One region of the Kitasatospora sp. NBC_00374 genome, then DNA from elsewhere that is predicted to be linked to it. Evidence: riboswitches for the same ligand, from Rfam matches in the RefSeq annotation. Region 1 holds a riboswitch; each other region holds the start of a gene.
What was found. Region 1 has a riboswitch for S-adenosylmethionine ahead of thrC (threonine synthase). Riboswitches for the same ligand answer to the same signal wherever they lie in the genome.

Region 1 (4,308 bases):
GCACTCTCGGGTGGCGAGTGCAAGCCCGATCGCGGGGTGTCCCGAACATGGCGGCAGGCCCGCACGGGGATGCCGTACGGGCCTGCTGCCGATGATCTGTGGCCGCCAGCTCGTTGACCGAACCGAGGCTCCACAGGTCGAAGAGGTCACGCAACCAGCGCGCGGACCATGTCCGCCTGCGGACCCTTCTGCCCCTGGGAGATCTCGAACTCGACCCGCTGGCCCTCCTCGAGGGTGCGGTAGCCGTCCATCTGGATCGCGCTGTAGTGGACGAACACGTCCGCACCACCGTCGACCGCGATGAAGCCGTAGCCCTTCTCGGCGTTGAACCACTTGACGGTGCCCTGAGCCATTCCGAACTCCCCTTGTGCTGTGCTGGCCCTTCACGGACCCGCAGGGTGCGGGTCCAGAGGTCTGGAAGGCCGGCCCGGGGAACCCCCCCTGGGCGCAGCCGTGCACGCCGCAGACCACCGCACCGAGGCCCGAAAGGGGAACCGGAACGCGGGTGAATGCGTCGACCGCGGCTGAATGTATCCGGACATGCGCCCTCTGCAACAGGCCCTACTTTTGGGCAAATGCTACGGGCCGCAGGGGATATGACGGGATGAAAGCGGCACTAGTGTGCAATTGACGCCGGACATCGCGGACCAATGCCACAAATCGCCGGAATAATTCTGACGGCGGCCTGACAGTTCGGCGCTGCGCTTCGTCGCACCGGTCTCAGCGAGCGGACAGCCGCTGCGTACCCGACCGGAGGGCGGGGGCGGGCCGACTCGAATCGGCCTCGAATACCCCGGTGTCACGCACTCTATACCCAGCCACGTGGGCAAATGTCCGCCGGCAACGCCGAGAGCCGTCGCCGGGCCCGGAATTTCCGCATTCCGGTCCTGACGACGGCTCAGGGGTGCTAAGCGCACCCGGGAAGAGGGGCGTCCGCCGAGGTCAGCAGCCGCCGGCCACCGCCGGGATGATGGAGACGGCGGCGCCGTCCTTGATCTCGGTCTGCAGGCCGCCGTCGAATCGCACGTCGTCGTCATTGACGTACACGTTGACGAATCGGCGCAGCTGGCCGGCGTCGTCCAGGATCCGGGCCGAGATGCCCGGGTGGTTCTGCTCCAGGTCGCCGATCACCTCGGCCAGGGTGGCGCCCTCGGCGGCCACCTCGGCCGAGCCGCCGGTGTAGGTGCGCAGAATGGTGGGGATGCGGACGGTGGCGCTCATGGGCGTCTACTCCTTGCTGCGGGGTGGTGGGGGGCTCAGACGGAGGCGAGGCCGGCGGCGCGGAAGGACTCCAGGGTCGGCCGGATGGTGGCGGTCAGACCGGCGTCGGAGACCGCGTCCAGGGTCTTCAGGCCGTCGCCGGTGTTGATCGCGACGGTCTCCTTGGACGGGTCCAGCTGTCCGGTCTCGACCAGCTTCTTGAGCACGCCGACGGTGACGCCGCCCGCGGTCTCGGCGAAGATGCCCTCGGTGCGGGCCAGCAGCCTGATCGCCTCGACCACCTCGGCGTCGGTGACGTCCTCGACGGCGCCGCCGGTACGGCGGGCGATGTCCAGCACGTACGGGCCGTCGGCCGGGTTGCCGATCGCCAGCGACTTGGCGATGGTGTCCGGCTTGACCGGGCGGATCACGTCGTGGCCGGCCTTGAAGGCGGCGGAGACCGGGGAGCAGCCCTCGGCCTGGGCGCCGAAGATCCGGTACGGGCGGTCCTCGACCAGGCCGAGCTTGATCAGCTCCTGCAGTCCCTTGTCGATCTTCGTGAGCTGGGAGCCCGAGGCGATCGGGATGACGATCTGCTCCGGCAGCCGCCAGCCGAGCTGCTCGCAGATCTCGTACGCCAGGGTCTTGGAGCCCTCGCCGTAGTACGGGCGGAGGTTGACGTTGACGAAGCCCCAGCCCTCGCCGGCCGGGTCGCCGATCAGCTCGGAGCAGAAGCGGTTCACGTCGTCGTAGTTGCCCTGGATGCCGACCAGCTCGCCGCCGTAGACACCGGCCATCACGACCTTGCCCTGCTCCAGGTCGTGCGGGATGAAAACGCAGGACTTGAAGCCGGCCCGGGCCGCCGCCGCGCCCACCGCGCCCGCCAGGTTGCCGGTCGACGAGCAGGACAGGGTGGTGAAGTCGAAGGCGCGCGCCGCCTCGATGGCGCAGGCGACCACCCGGTCCTTGAAGGAGTGGGTCGGGTTGCCGGAGTCGTCCTTGACGTGCAGCTGGGCGGTGAAGCCGAGCTCGCGGCCGAGGTTGTCGGCCTTCACCAGCGGGGTCCAGCCGGGGTTCAGGTTCGGCTTGGACGCGACGTCGGCCGGGACGGGCAGCAGCGGGGCGTAGCGCCAGATGGAGGCCGGGCCGGACTCGATCCGCTTGCGCAGCTCCTCGGCCTCGTAGGAGCCGAAGTCGTAGGCGATCTCCAGCGGACCGAAGCACTCCACACAGGCGAAGCTCGGGCCGAGCGGGGTGCGGGCGCCGCACTCGCGACAGGACAGCGCGGCGGCGGGGCCGAGGTCGACGACGGCGACAGGGGTAGCGGTAGCCATGATGGCGGAGGCCTCTCTCCTCATCTTCCCCGTGACGCGGGCGCGCCACAGGACGGAATTGGCACCTGTCCCGCCGGGGCCTCGACCTGACGGTCAGTTAGCCGGACGAGAAGGTTGCCGGGACGTCGACGGGCCGTTCCCTCAGTCCCTCTGGATGAGCAATGTGGCGCGCGGCGTTGGAGCCGACAGCGCGTTTGTGGTCGTGCGCGGCGACCCACCCCGACGTGCGAGGGTCGGATCGCATTACCAAGACTGTATCCGAAGGCCCCGGTACCACCCCATGGCGTCCGACACCCGAGACGGCGTCGCCCATTCCGAGGAGCGAGACCTTGCCCGACCAGCCCAGGCCCGACGTGCTGCCCGAGGTGGCGTCCTGGCTGCGCCGCCGCTCCTGGACGGCGGGCGACCGGCCGGTCGCCTCGCTGCTCGCCGCGAAGCGCGCGGCGGGGGCGGCGGGCTCGGTCAGCGTGGTGCTGCCCGCGCTGGACGAGGAGCCGACCGTGGGCGAGATCGTCTCGGCGATCCGCGAGGAGCTGATGGAGCGGCTGCCGCTGGTGGACGAGCTGGTGGTGGTCGACTCCGGCTCGGTGGACCGCACCGCCGAACGGGCCGCGGCCGCCGGGGCGCGGGTGGTGCACCGGGACGAGATACTGCCGCGGCTGCCCGCCGAGCCCGGCAAGGGCGAGGTGCTCTGGCGCTCCCTGCTCGCCACCCGCGGCGCGATCGTCTGCTTCATCGACGCCGACCTGCGCGAGTTCGACCCCGCCTTCGTCACCGGGATCATCGGTCCGCTGCTCACCGATCCGGCAATCCAGCTGGTCAAGGCCATGTACGACCGGCCGCTGGAGACCGAGGGCGCGGTGGTCCCGGCCGGCGGCGGCCGGGTCACCGAGCTCGTCGCCCGCCCGCTGCTCAACCTGCACTGGCCGCAGCTGGCCGGCTTCGTCCAGCCGCTCGGCGGCGAGTACGCGGCCCGCCGCTCCCTGCTGGAGCGGCTGCCGTTCCCGACCGGCTACGGCGTCGAGCTCGGCCTGCTGGTGGACGCCCTGGACACCGTCGGCCTGGACGCGCTGGCCCAGGTCGACGTCGGCGTCCGGCACCACCGCCACCAGGACGGCCAGGCGCTCGGCCGGATGGCCGCCACCATCTACCGCACCGCCCTGGAGCGGCTGGACCGCACCCACCGGCTGAAGGCCGGGGACGGCCTGGTGCACCCGCTGCTCACCCAGTTCTCCCGGGACCCGGTCACCCGGGACTTCACCGCCCACACCCATCCCGTCGGCGCCGTCGAGCGCCCCCCGATGCGGACCGTCCCCGAGTACCGGCGGCTGTTCCCGTGACCGAGCGGCGCGCCCCGGCGCCGTGCTGAGTGGTTTGCACACCGGGTGTCGCGGCAAGCTTGGCAGTATGGCCGATCACGCGTCCGCACGTTCGAATCAGCCCGGCGCCGCCCCGATCCTGGTGGCCTCCAACCGCGGCCCGGTGTCCTTCACCAGCGAGGACGACGGTTCGCTGACCCTGCGCAGAGGGGGTGGCGGCCTGGTCTCCGGCCTCTCCGCGATCGACGACCCGAGTGCCGTCTGGGTCTGCGCCGCCCTCGGCGAGGCCGACCGGACGGCCGCCCGGCAGTCCCCCGACGGCCGCCTCGACCTCGGCGGCTTCGACGTCGGCGGCCAGGCCGTCCGCATGCTGGACATCGATCCCGGCACCTTCGCCCGCGCCTACAACGGTGTGGCCAACTCGACCCTCTGGTTCGTCCACCACCTGCTCTACG
Region 2 (4,308 bases), 2.1 Mb from region 1:
GGCGAAGACGCCGAGCTGGCAGGTGAGGGAAGAGAGCACCAGGATCGTGGTGTTCACCGAGGAGAACGGCACGTTGAGCGCGCTCGCCTTCTCGGTCCAGAACTCTGGGCCCTTGACCGAGCGGAGCGTGAAGTACATCGCGAACAGGGCCGCGAAGAACATCAGCTCCGAGCTCAGCCAGACAATGGTTCCGACGCTGACCAGGTTCGGCCTGTTGACCGCTCCGTGCGCGTGTCCGGTTTCTGTTGCTGTTGCTGTCGCCACGACGGACATTATGTCGGTCCCTTATTCCGTCTTCACGTCGGGGGGTCTCCCTCGGAGTGTCCGGTGCGTGCGGTATGCCCCGATGGACTCGGCCCGGCGGCCCCCGGGTGCCGCTCGCTGGGCGTTGTCCGATTTCTGACGGTTGTTCGACGGCCCCGAACCGGGGTCCACCACTCGTCTGCCCGGCGTGTCCCCCGGTGCCCGGCGTTCGTTGGAGGTGTACCGGCAGAGCCGTCCGGGTGGTCCGCGGCGGAGAGGGTGACGCCGTTACGCCCGGGAGGGTGAGTGACGGGCGCGGCGGCTTGAGCGAGATCGCGTCAGGGGCTCACCACGAGGGGTGGGCGGGAGTAGCATCCGAGGTGAACGTGGTCCGGGTCACACCGGGTCGCGCGGAGCCGACACGCACGACACCTATTAATGGGGACGAGCACCCGGGAGCAGGGCCCATGGCGCACACGACCGACGAGACGCTCACCGTTCTCGTCTACAGCGACGACCGCAACACCCGCGAGCAGGTCACCCTGGCGCTGGGCCGCCGGCCCGCCGCCGACCTCCCGGAGATCGAGTACCTGGAGTGCGCGACCACCCCCGCCGTCCTGCGGGCGCTGGAGAAGGGCGGTGTCGACCTCTGCGTGCTGGACGGCGAGGCCGCACCGGCCGGCGGGCTCGGCCTCGGCCGGCAGCTCAAGGACGAGATCTACGGCTGCCCGCCCGTGCTGGTGCTGATCGGGCGCCCGCAGGACTCCTGGCTGGCCGCCTGGAGCCGGGCCGACGCCGCCGTGTCCCACCCGGTCGACCCGGTCGCGCTGGCCGAGTCCGCCGCGACGCTGCTGCGGGCCCGGATCGCCCGGCGGACCCCGGCGCACCGGTAGGCGCGCCGATCCCCACGGCCCCGGTTCGACCGGTCGTCTCAGCAGGAGAGAAGCCGTCCCGAGATTCCGGCGCGCGCCCCGCGCCGCTCGCTAGGCTGACTCCGACCTGATGGTGATGTACCGATGAGAGCTGGAGTCAGCCATGGTGAACGTGCACCCTGCGAACGGCGGCGACGACCCCGCGCAGGTGGTCCGCACCTGGCCGGACGTCCTGACTGCACTGCTGAAGGGGGAGGACCTCGCCCAGGCCGACACCGCCTGGGCGATGGACCGGATCATGACCGGCGAGGCCACCCCGGTGCAGGTGGCCGGCTTCATGGTCGCGCTGCGGGCCAAGGGCGAGACGGTGGCGGAGGTCTCCGGCCTGGTCGACGCGATGTACGCGCACGCCGAGCCATTGCACATCCCCGGCCCGGCGGTGGACATCGTCGGCACCGGCGGCGACCGGGCCAAGACGGTCAACATCTCCACCATGTCGGCGATCGTCGCGGCGGCCGCCGGCGCCAAGGTGGTCAAGCACGGCAACCGGGCCGCCTCCTCGGCCAGCGGCTCCTCCGACGTGCTGGAGCGGCTCGGCATCCGGCTCGACCTGAGCGCGCGCCGGGTCGCCGAGGTGGCCGAGGAGACCGGGCTGACGTTCTGCTTCGCCGCCAAGTTCCACCCCGCCATGCGGCACGCCGCGCAGGCCCGCCGCGACCTCGGGGTGCCGACCGCGTTCAACATCCTCGGCCCGCTGACCAACCCGGCCAAGGTCACCGCGCACGCCATCGGCTGCTTCGACACCCGGCTGGCCGGCCTGATCGCCGGCGTGCTCGCCCGGCGGGGCTCCACCGCCCTGGTCTTCCGCGGTGACGACGGCCTGGACGAGCTGACCATCTCGACCACCTCGCGGATCTGGCTGGTCGACGGGGGCCGCGTCACCGAGAGCTCCTTCGACCCGAGGGAGGTCGGCATCGACCTGGTCGGCCTGGAGGCGCTGCGCGGCGCCGATCCCGAGTACAACGCGGGCGTGGTGCGCCGGCTGCTGGCCGGGGAGCGCGGCCCGGTCCGGGACGCCGTCCTGCTCAACAGCGCCGCCGCGCTGGTCGCCCTCGACCTCACCGACGCCCCGCTCGCCGAGCAGCTCGCGGCCGGCATCGAGCGGACCGCCGCGGCGATCGACTCCGGCGCGGCCGCGGCGACCCTCAAGCACTGGGTCGAGGCCACGGCCCGCGACTGACCGGATCCGACGGGGCCCGCCGGGCAGCCTGCTCGGCGGGCCCCGCCGCGTCCGAATGCCGGAACGGTGTTTGACCACTCTCCGGATGCTGGCCTAGAGTCCGTGCCAGGTCATGAGTGACAGCGACAAGCCCCAGCTTGCTGTCCGGCAACCCTCCGTCCGTGGCGGGGTGCCCTGGGTGAGGACCGGGCCACTCGGCGATCCGTCCGCGTGGCAAGCGCGGACTTCCGGCATCGCACTCCCGGGGTCCTTTCCCAGGAGGAGTGCACCCCGTGACTGTTTCCACCGGTCTCCGCGCCCCGCTCGCCGTCCTCGGCCACGACGTCCAGGTCCCGCTGGTCGGCGGCGAGAAGGTCACCTACGCCGCGCTCGACTACGCCGCCAGCGCCCCCGCCCTGCAGCGGGTCTGGGACGACGTCGCCGCCTACGCCCCCTACTACGGCAGCGTGCACCGCGGGGCCGGCTACCTCTCCCAGCTCTCCACCGACCTGTTCGAGCAGAGCCGCCGTACCGTCGCCGACTTCCTCGACCTGCGCGAGGACGACCAGGTGGTCTTCACCCGGGCCACCACCGACTCGCTCAACCTGCTGGCCGCCGCCGTGCCCGCCGGCACCCGGGTGTTCGCCTTCGAGACCGAGCACCACGCCTCGCTGCTGCCCTGGCGCCGCGAGGGCGTCACCGTCCACTACCTGCGCGCACCCCGCTCGCACGCCGAGGCGGTCGCCGCGCTGGACGCCGCACTGACCGAGCACCCCGACGGGCCGCGGCTGCTGTGCGTCACCGGTGCCTCCAACGTCACCGGCGAGCTGTGGCCGGTCGCCGAGCTCACCGAGACCGCCCACCGGCACGGTGCCCGGATCGTCCTGGACGCCGCGCAGCTGGCCCCGCACCACCGGGTGTCGGTCCGCGAGCTGGACGTCGACTGGATCGCCTTCTCCGGCCACAAGCTCTACGCCCCGTTCGGCGCCGGCGTGCTGGCCGGCCGCAGCGACTGGCTGGACGCGGCCGAGCCGTACCTGGCCGGCGGCGGCGCCAGCCGTACCGTGGCCCGCGAGGCGGACGGCTCGGTGGCCGTCGAGTGGCACCGCGGGCCGTCCCGGCACGAGGCCGGCTCGCCGAACGTGATCGGCGCCTACGCCATCGCCTCCGCCTGCCGGGCGCTCACCGAGGCCGGCTTCGACGCGCTCCAGGCCCGCGAGCAGGAGCTGATCGAGCGGCTGAAGGCCGGACTGGCCGAGATCCCCGAGGTCAGGGTGCTCAGCCTGTTCGGCACCGACGCGGCCCGGGTCGGCGTGCTCTCGTTCGTGGTGCGGGGCTGGAACAGCTCGCACTTCTCGGCCGCGCTCTCCGCCGAGTACGGCATCGGCGTGCGCGACGGCCTGTTCTGCGCCCACCCGCTGGTGCGGACCCTGCTCGGCGGGGAGGAGGCGGCGCCGTCCGAGTGCGGTGCGCCGGAGGCCTCGCTGCCCGGCGAGCGCAGCCTGAACGCGATCCGGGTCAGCTTCGGCGCCGGCACCCCCGACGAGCACCTGGACCGCTTCCTGGGCGCCGTCCGCGAGCTGGTCACCGACGGGGCCCGCTGGAGCTACCGCAACGAGGGCGGCCGCTGCGTGGCGGACGTGCTGTCGCCGGCGCGCGGCTAGCCGCCCGCCGGCCCGCGGACGCTCCGCCCCTGGCTACTCCAGGCCGAGGGCGAAGGCGGCCTCGAGGTCGTGCTGGGAGTAGGTGCGGAACGCGATCTGGGTCTCGGTGTGCTCGACCCCGGGCACCTTGTTGACCTGGCCGGGGATCACCTCGGCCAGGTCCTCGTGCTGCCGCACACGGACCATCGCCACCAGGTCGTAGCTTCCGGTGACCGAGTAGACCTCGCTGACGCCCTCGATCGCGGCGATCGCCTCGGCGATCTCGGGGATCCGGTCGACGCTGGTCTTGATGAGGACGATCGCGGTGATC
Region 3 (4,308 bases), 4.1 Mb from region 1:
TTGGTCCTGGTGGCGGGGGCCGCGGGCGGCCGGGTCAGGCCGAGGTGGTCGCGGAGCGTGCCGCCCTCGTACTCGCGCCGGAAGACACCGCGTTCCTGGAGCAGCGGGACGACGGTGTCGGCGAACTCGTCGAGCCCGCCGGGGGTGAGGTGGGGCACGAGGATGAAGCCGTCGCTCGCGTCGGCCTGGACGAAGGTGTCGATGGCGTCCGCGACGGTGGCCGGGGAGCCGACGAAGGTCTGACGGCCGGTGGTCTCGATGACCAGCTCGCGGATCGACAGCCCCTTGGCCTCGGCCAGTTCCCGCCACTCCTTGGCGGTGGCCAGCGGGTCCCTGACCATCCGCACGCTGGCGCGGCCGCGGGCGAGGGTGTGTTCGCCCGGGTCCGGGTCGATCGCCGGGAGCGGGCCGTCGGGGTCGTGGGCGGACAGGTCGCGGTTCCAGACCTGCTCCAGGATCTTGATCGCGGTCTGTCCGCTGACCTGGCTGCGCCGTACCTCGTGGGCCAGTTCGCGGGCCTGGGCGTCGGTGTCGCCGAGCACGAAGGTCGCCGCGGGGAGGATCAGCAGTTCGTCCGGGGTGCGGCCGTGGCGGGCGAGGCGGCCCTTGACGTCGGTGTAGAAGGCCCGGCCGGCGTCGAAGGTGCCGTGCCGGCTGAAGATGGCGTCGGCGGTGGCCGCGGCGAACTCGCGGCCCTCCTCGGAGTCGCCTGCCTGGAAGACCACGGGCCGGCCCTGCGGGCTGCGCGGGACGTTGAACTGCCCGGCTATGTCGAAGTGTTGGTCGTGGTGGCGGAACCGGCCCGCGTCGGGGTCGGGCAGGAACACCCCGGACTGCTGGTCGGCGAGGATCTCGTCGTCGTACCAGGAGTCGAACAGTTCCCCGGCGGTGCGCAGGAACCGCTCGGCGCGCGCGTAGCGGTCCTCCTCGGCGAGGAAGCCGCCGCGTCGGAAGTTCTCGCCGGTGAAGGCGTCCCACGAGGTGACCACGTTCCAGGCGGCGCGGCCGGCCGAGAGGTGGTCGAGGCTGGCGAACTGCCGGGCGACCTCGTAGGGCTCGTTGAAGGTGGAGTTGATGGTGCCGGCCAGGCCGATCCGTTCGGTCACCGCGGCCAGCGCGGTCAGCACGGTGAAGGTGTCGGGGCGGCCGACCACGTCCAGGTCGTAGATCTCGCCGCCCTGTTCGCGCAGGCGCAGCCCCTCGGCGAGGAACAGGAAGTCGAACTTGGCGCGCTCGGCGGTACGGGCGAAGTGGGCGAAGGAGCTGAACTCGATGTGGCTGCCGGCCTGCGGGTCGCTCCAGACGGTGGTGTTGTTGACGCCGGGGAAGTGCGCGGCGAGGTGGATCTGCTTGGGGGGCCTGGCCATGGTGGTGCGTTCCCTCCGGCTCAGGCGCTTGCGGTGCGGGCGGCGTAGCGGTTGGCGGGGCGGGTGAGGCCCAGCAGGCCGCGCAGGGTGTCGGCCTCGTAGGCGCGGCGGAAGGCACCGCGGGCCTGGAGCTCCGGGACGAGACCGCGGGTGATCGCCCTGAGGTCGTGGCCGGTCACCGCGGGGCGCAGCCGGAATCCGGTCAGGCCGGCCCGTTGGCGTTCCTGGAGCAGGTCGGCGAGTTGGGCGGGGGTGCCGGCGAAGATCTCGGCGTCGCTGGTGAGCGGCTCGCCGAGGCGGGCGTCGAGCCGCTCCCGGCGGGCTCGTGCGGTGGCCGGGTCGTCGTCGAGGAGGACCAGCAGGTCGCCGAAGAGGTGCAGGGGCTCCCCGGCCCGGCCGGCCGCCCGCTGCTCGGCACGGATCTCGGCGACGATCGCCGCGGCCCGGTCGGTGTCGTGCGGGGTGACGTAGCCGAGGTCGGCGGAGCGGGCGATCAGCCGGTACGGGACGGTGGCGTGGGCGAGCGCGGTGACGATCGGCTGGCCCTGCGGCGGCCGCGGCGTGACGGACGGGCCGCGGACGGCGAAGTGCCGGCTCTCGAAGTCGATGTGGTGCAGCTTCGCCCGGTCGACGAAGCGGCCGGTGGCCGCGTCCCGGATCTCGGCGTCGTCCTCCCAGCTGTCCCACAGCCGCCGGACGACCTCGACGTGGTCGGCGGCCTCGTCGAAGGTCTCCTCGATCAACTCCTGGACCTGCGGGTCCTGGTGCTGGTCGGGCCGGATCACCGGGAAGGAGCGGCGGCCGAAGTGCGCGGCCTCGTCGGCGCGCAGCGAGGCCTGGACGCGGACGCCGGCCCGGCCGGTGCTGACGTAGTCGAGGGTGGCGATCGCCTTGGAGATATGGAACGGCTCGGTGTGGGTGGTGACCACCGTCGGTACCAGCCCGATGTGCCTGGTCAGCGGGGCCACCCGGGCCGCGGTGAGGACGGCGTCGAGCCGCCCGCGGACCTGGTCGGTGCGGCCGTCCGGCTCACCGTGGCGGGTGCTCTGCAGGGTCAGGGAGTCCTCGAAGGTGACGAAGTCCAGCAGGCCGCGCTCGGCCTCCAGGACGGCGTCGGCCCAGTAGCCGGCGGTGAACAGTTCACGCGGGCGGGCGTCCGGTTCCCGCCAGGAGGCGGGGTGCCAGCCGGTGCCTTCGAGCGCGACGGCAAGGTGGAGCGGCGGGAGGGGGGCGGGTACGGCTGCGGGCATGGCGGAGCTGCCTTCCTGATCGACCGGGAACGGACGCAGTGATCCCTGGGACGGGTGCGTCGACGGGGAGTCAGGTCAGCGGGGACAGAGTGTGCCGGCCACCCTCTGCAGGTCGATGTGCTGGCGTCCGTAGAGGTGGACGCGGGGCCCGCGGGGGTCGAGGGTGACGGTGGCGGCGCGGTCGGGTACGGCACGCACTGCGGTCACCTCCCCGGAGCCCGGACGGGCCTCGGCCGCGTCACGGTTCGCGTTTGCGGAGCCGGTGCGGCTCCGCCTGGTCATCACCTGGAGCACCCCGCCGCGTGGGAGGGTTGCCGGTCAGCAAGCCAGGGCTTGTCGCTGACGCTCGTCACCTGCCTCGACGCTATCCCGCGGGTACCGGCCTGCGCAATGCCCTTCGGGGACGACCGGGCTGAGCGGTCGTCAGGCCGGAGCGGGGCGCCGGTGCGTGATGCTCACGGCTGGGTCAGGTCGCCGCGGCGGCGCGCAGCCGCTCGCGGGGGACGACCGCGACGGCCCGGCCGTCGAGCAGGACCACGACGGCGGGGTGGTCCGGGCCGAGCGCCCGGTACGCCTCGGAGACCGCCCGGCCGATGCCGACCGTCGGCAGCGGTCCGGCGAGGTGGTCGCGGAGCGGATCCCCGGGGCGGGCCCGGCCCTCGGCGAGGGCTGCCTCGATCCCGGCGGCACTGACGGATCCGACGATCTCGGTGGCGCTGATCCCGTGCGGGCGGTCCGGTCGGGCGGCGACCACCGGGGCCACGGCGCAGGCCGCGCCGCGCAGGACGGCCAGCGCCTCGCCGAGCGGGGTGTCCGCGGTCGGCGCGGGCAGGCCCGCGCCGGGGACCGGTGGTGCGTCGAGCAGGGCGCGGACGGTCGGTTCGGTGTCCTCGGGTGTGCGCGGCTCCTCCAGGAAGCCCCAGTCCCGCATCCAGTCGTCGCTGAACACCTTCGAGAGGTAGGAGCGCCCCGAGTCCGGGAGCAGCACGACCACCAGGTCGTCCGGCCCGAGTTCGCGCGCCACCCGCAGGGCGGCCGCCACGGCCGTACCCGAGGACGGGCCGGCCAGCAGGCCCTCCTCGCGGGCCAGCCGACGGGCGGTCAGCAGCGACTCCCGGTCGGGGATCCGCTCGAAGCGGTCCACCACCTCGGGGTGGAACGACTGCGGCCACAGGTCGTCGGTGGTCTCCGGGTGGACGAAGTGGCCGATGCTCTCGACGAAGTAGGGGCTGCCGTCGCCCCCGGCGTAGACCGAGGCCTCTGGGTCCGCGCCGACCACGGTGACCCGGCCGCCGGACACCTTCCTGAGGTGGGCGCCGGTGCCGCTGATGGTGCCGCCGGTACCGATCCCGGCGACGAAGTGGGTCACCCGGCCGCGGGTCTGCTCCCAGATCTCCGGGCCGGTGGTCCGGATGTGCGCGTCGGGGTTGGCCGGGTTGTCGTACTGGTTCGCCAGCCAGGCGCCGGGGATCTCGGCGGCGAGCCGCCGGACGACGTTGAACAGGTGGTCGGGGTGCTGCTTCGGCAGGGCCGCCGGAGCGAGGACGACCTCGGCGCCGTAGGCCCGCAGGATGTCCGACTTCTCCCGGGAGGAGCGGTCGGAGACGCCGACGATCACCCGGTAGCCGCGGCGTCGGCCGACGATCGTCAGACCGATCCCGGTGTTGCCGGAGCTCGCCTCGATGATCGTC

Region 2: another riboswitch for S-adenosylmethionine. It lies ahead of OG871_RS11735 (aminotransferase class V-fold PLP-dependent enzyme); the one in region 1 lies ahead of thrC (threonine synthase).
Region 3: another riboswitch for S-adenosylmethionine. It lies ahead of OG871_RS03325 (putative leader peptide); the one in region 1 lies ahead of thrC (threonine synthase).

What each region holds. Positions count from the first base shown of each region.
Region 1 covers NZ_CP107964.1:4,769,883-4,774,190, reverse strand. The annotation lists gene OG871_RS21540 (cold-shock protein) at 147-353, opposite strand; gene OG871_RS21535 (ubiquitin-like small modifier protein 1) at 943-1,221, opposite strand; gene thrC (threonine synthase) at 1,257-2,534, opposite strand; SAM riboswitch class I at 2,552-2,695, opposite strand; gene OG871_RS21525 (glucosyl-3-phosphoglycerate synthase) at 2,888-3,874, shown strand; gene OG871_RS21520 (trehalose-6-phosphate synthase) at 3,942-4,308, shown strand, end outside.
Region 2 covers NZ_CP107964.1:2,624,114-2,628,421, reverse strand. The annotation lists gene OG871_RS11750 (heme-copper oxidase subunit III) at 1-273, opposite strand, end outside; gene OG871_RS11745 (hypothetical protein) at 711-1,136, shown strand; gene trpD (anthranilate phosphoribosyltransferase) at 1,279-2,355, shown strand; SAM riboswitch class IV at 2,464-2,581, shown strand; gene OG871_RS11735 (aminotransferase class V-fold PLP-dependent enzyme) at 2,628-3,998, shown strand; gene OG871_RS11730 (Lrp/AsnC ligand binding domain-containing protein) at 4,032-4,308, opposite strand, start outside.
Region 3 covers NZ_CP107964.1:716,956-721,263, forward strand. The annotation lists gene OG871_RS03315 (NtaA/DmoA family FMN-dependent monooxygenase) at 1-1,367, opposite strand, end outside; gene OG871_RS03320 (LLM class flavin-dependent oxidoreductase) at 1,388-2,617, opposite strand; gene OG871_RS03325 (putative leader peptide) at 2,693-2,815, opposite strand; SAM riboswitch class IV at 2,860-2,971, opposite strand; gene OG871_RS03330 (pyridoxal-phosphate dependent enzyme) at 3,084-4,308, opposite strand, start outside.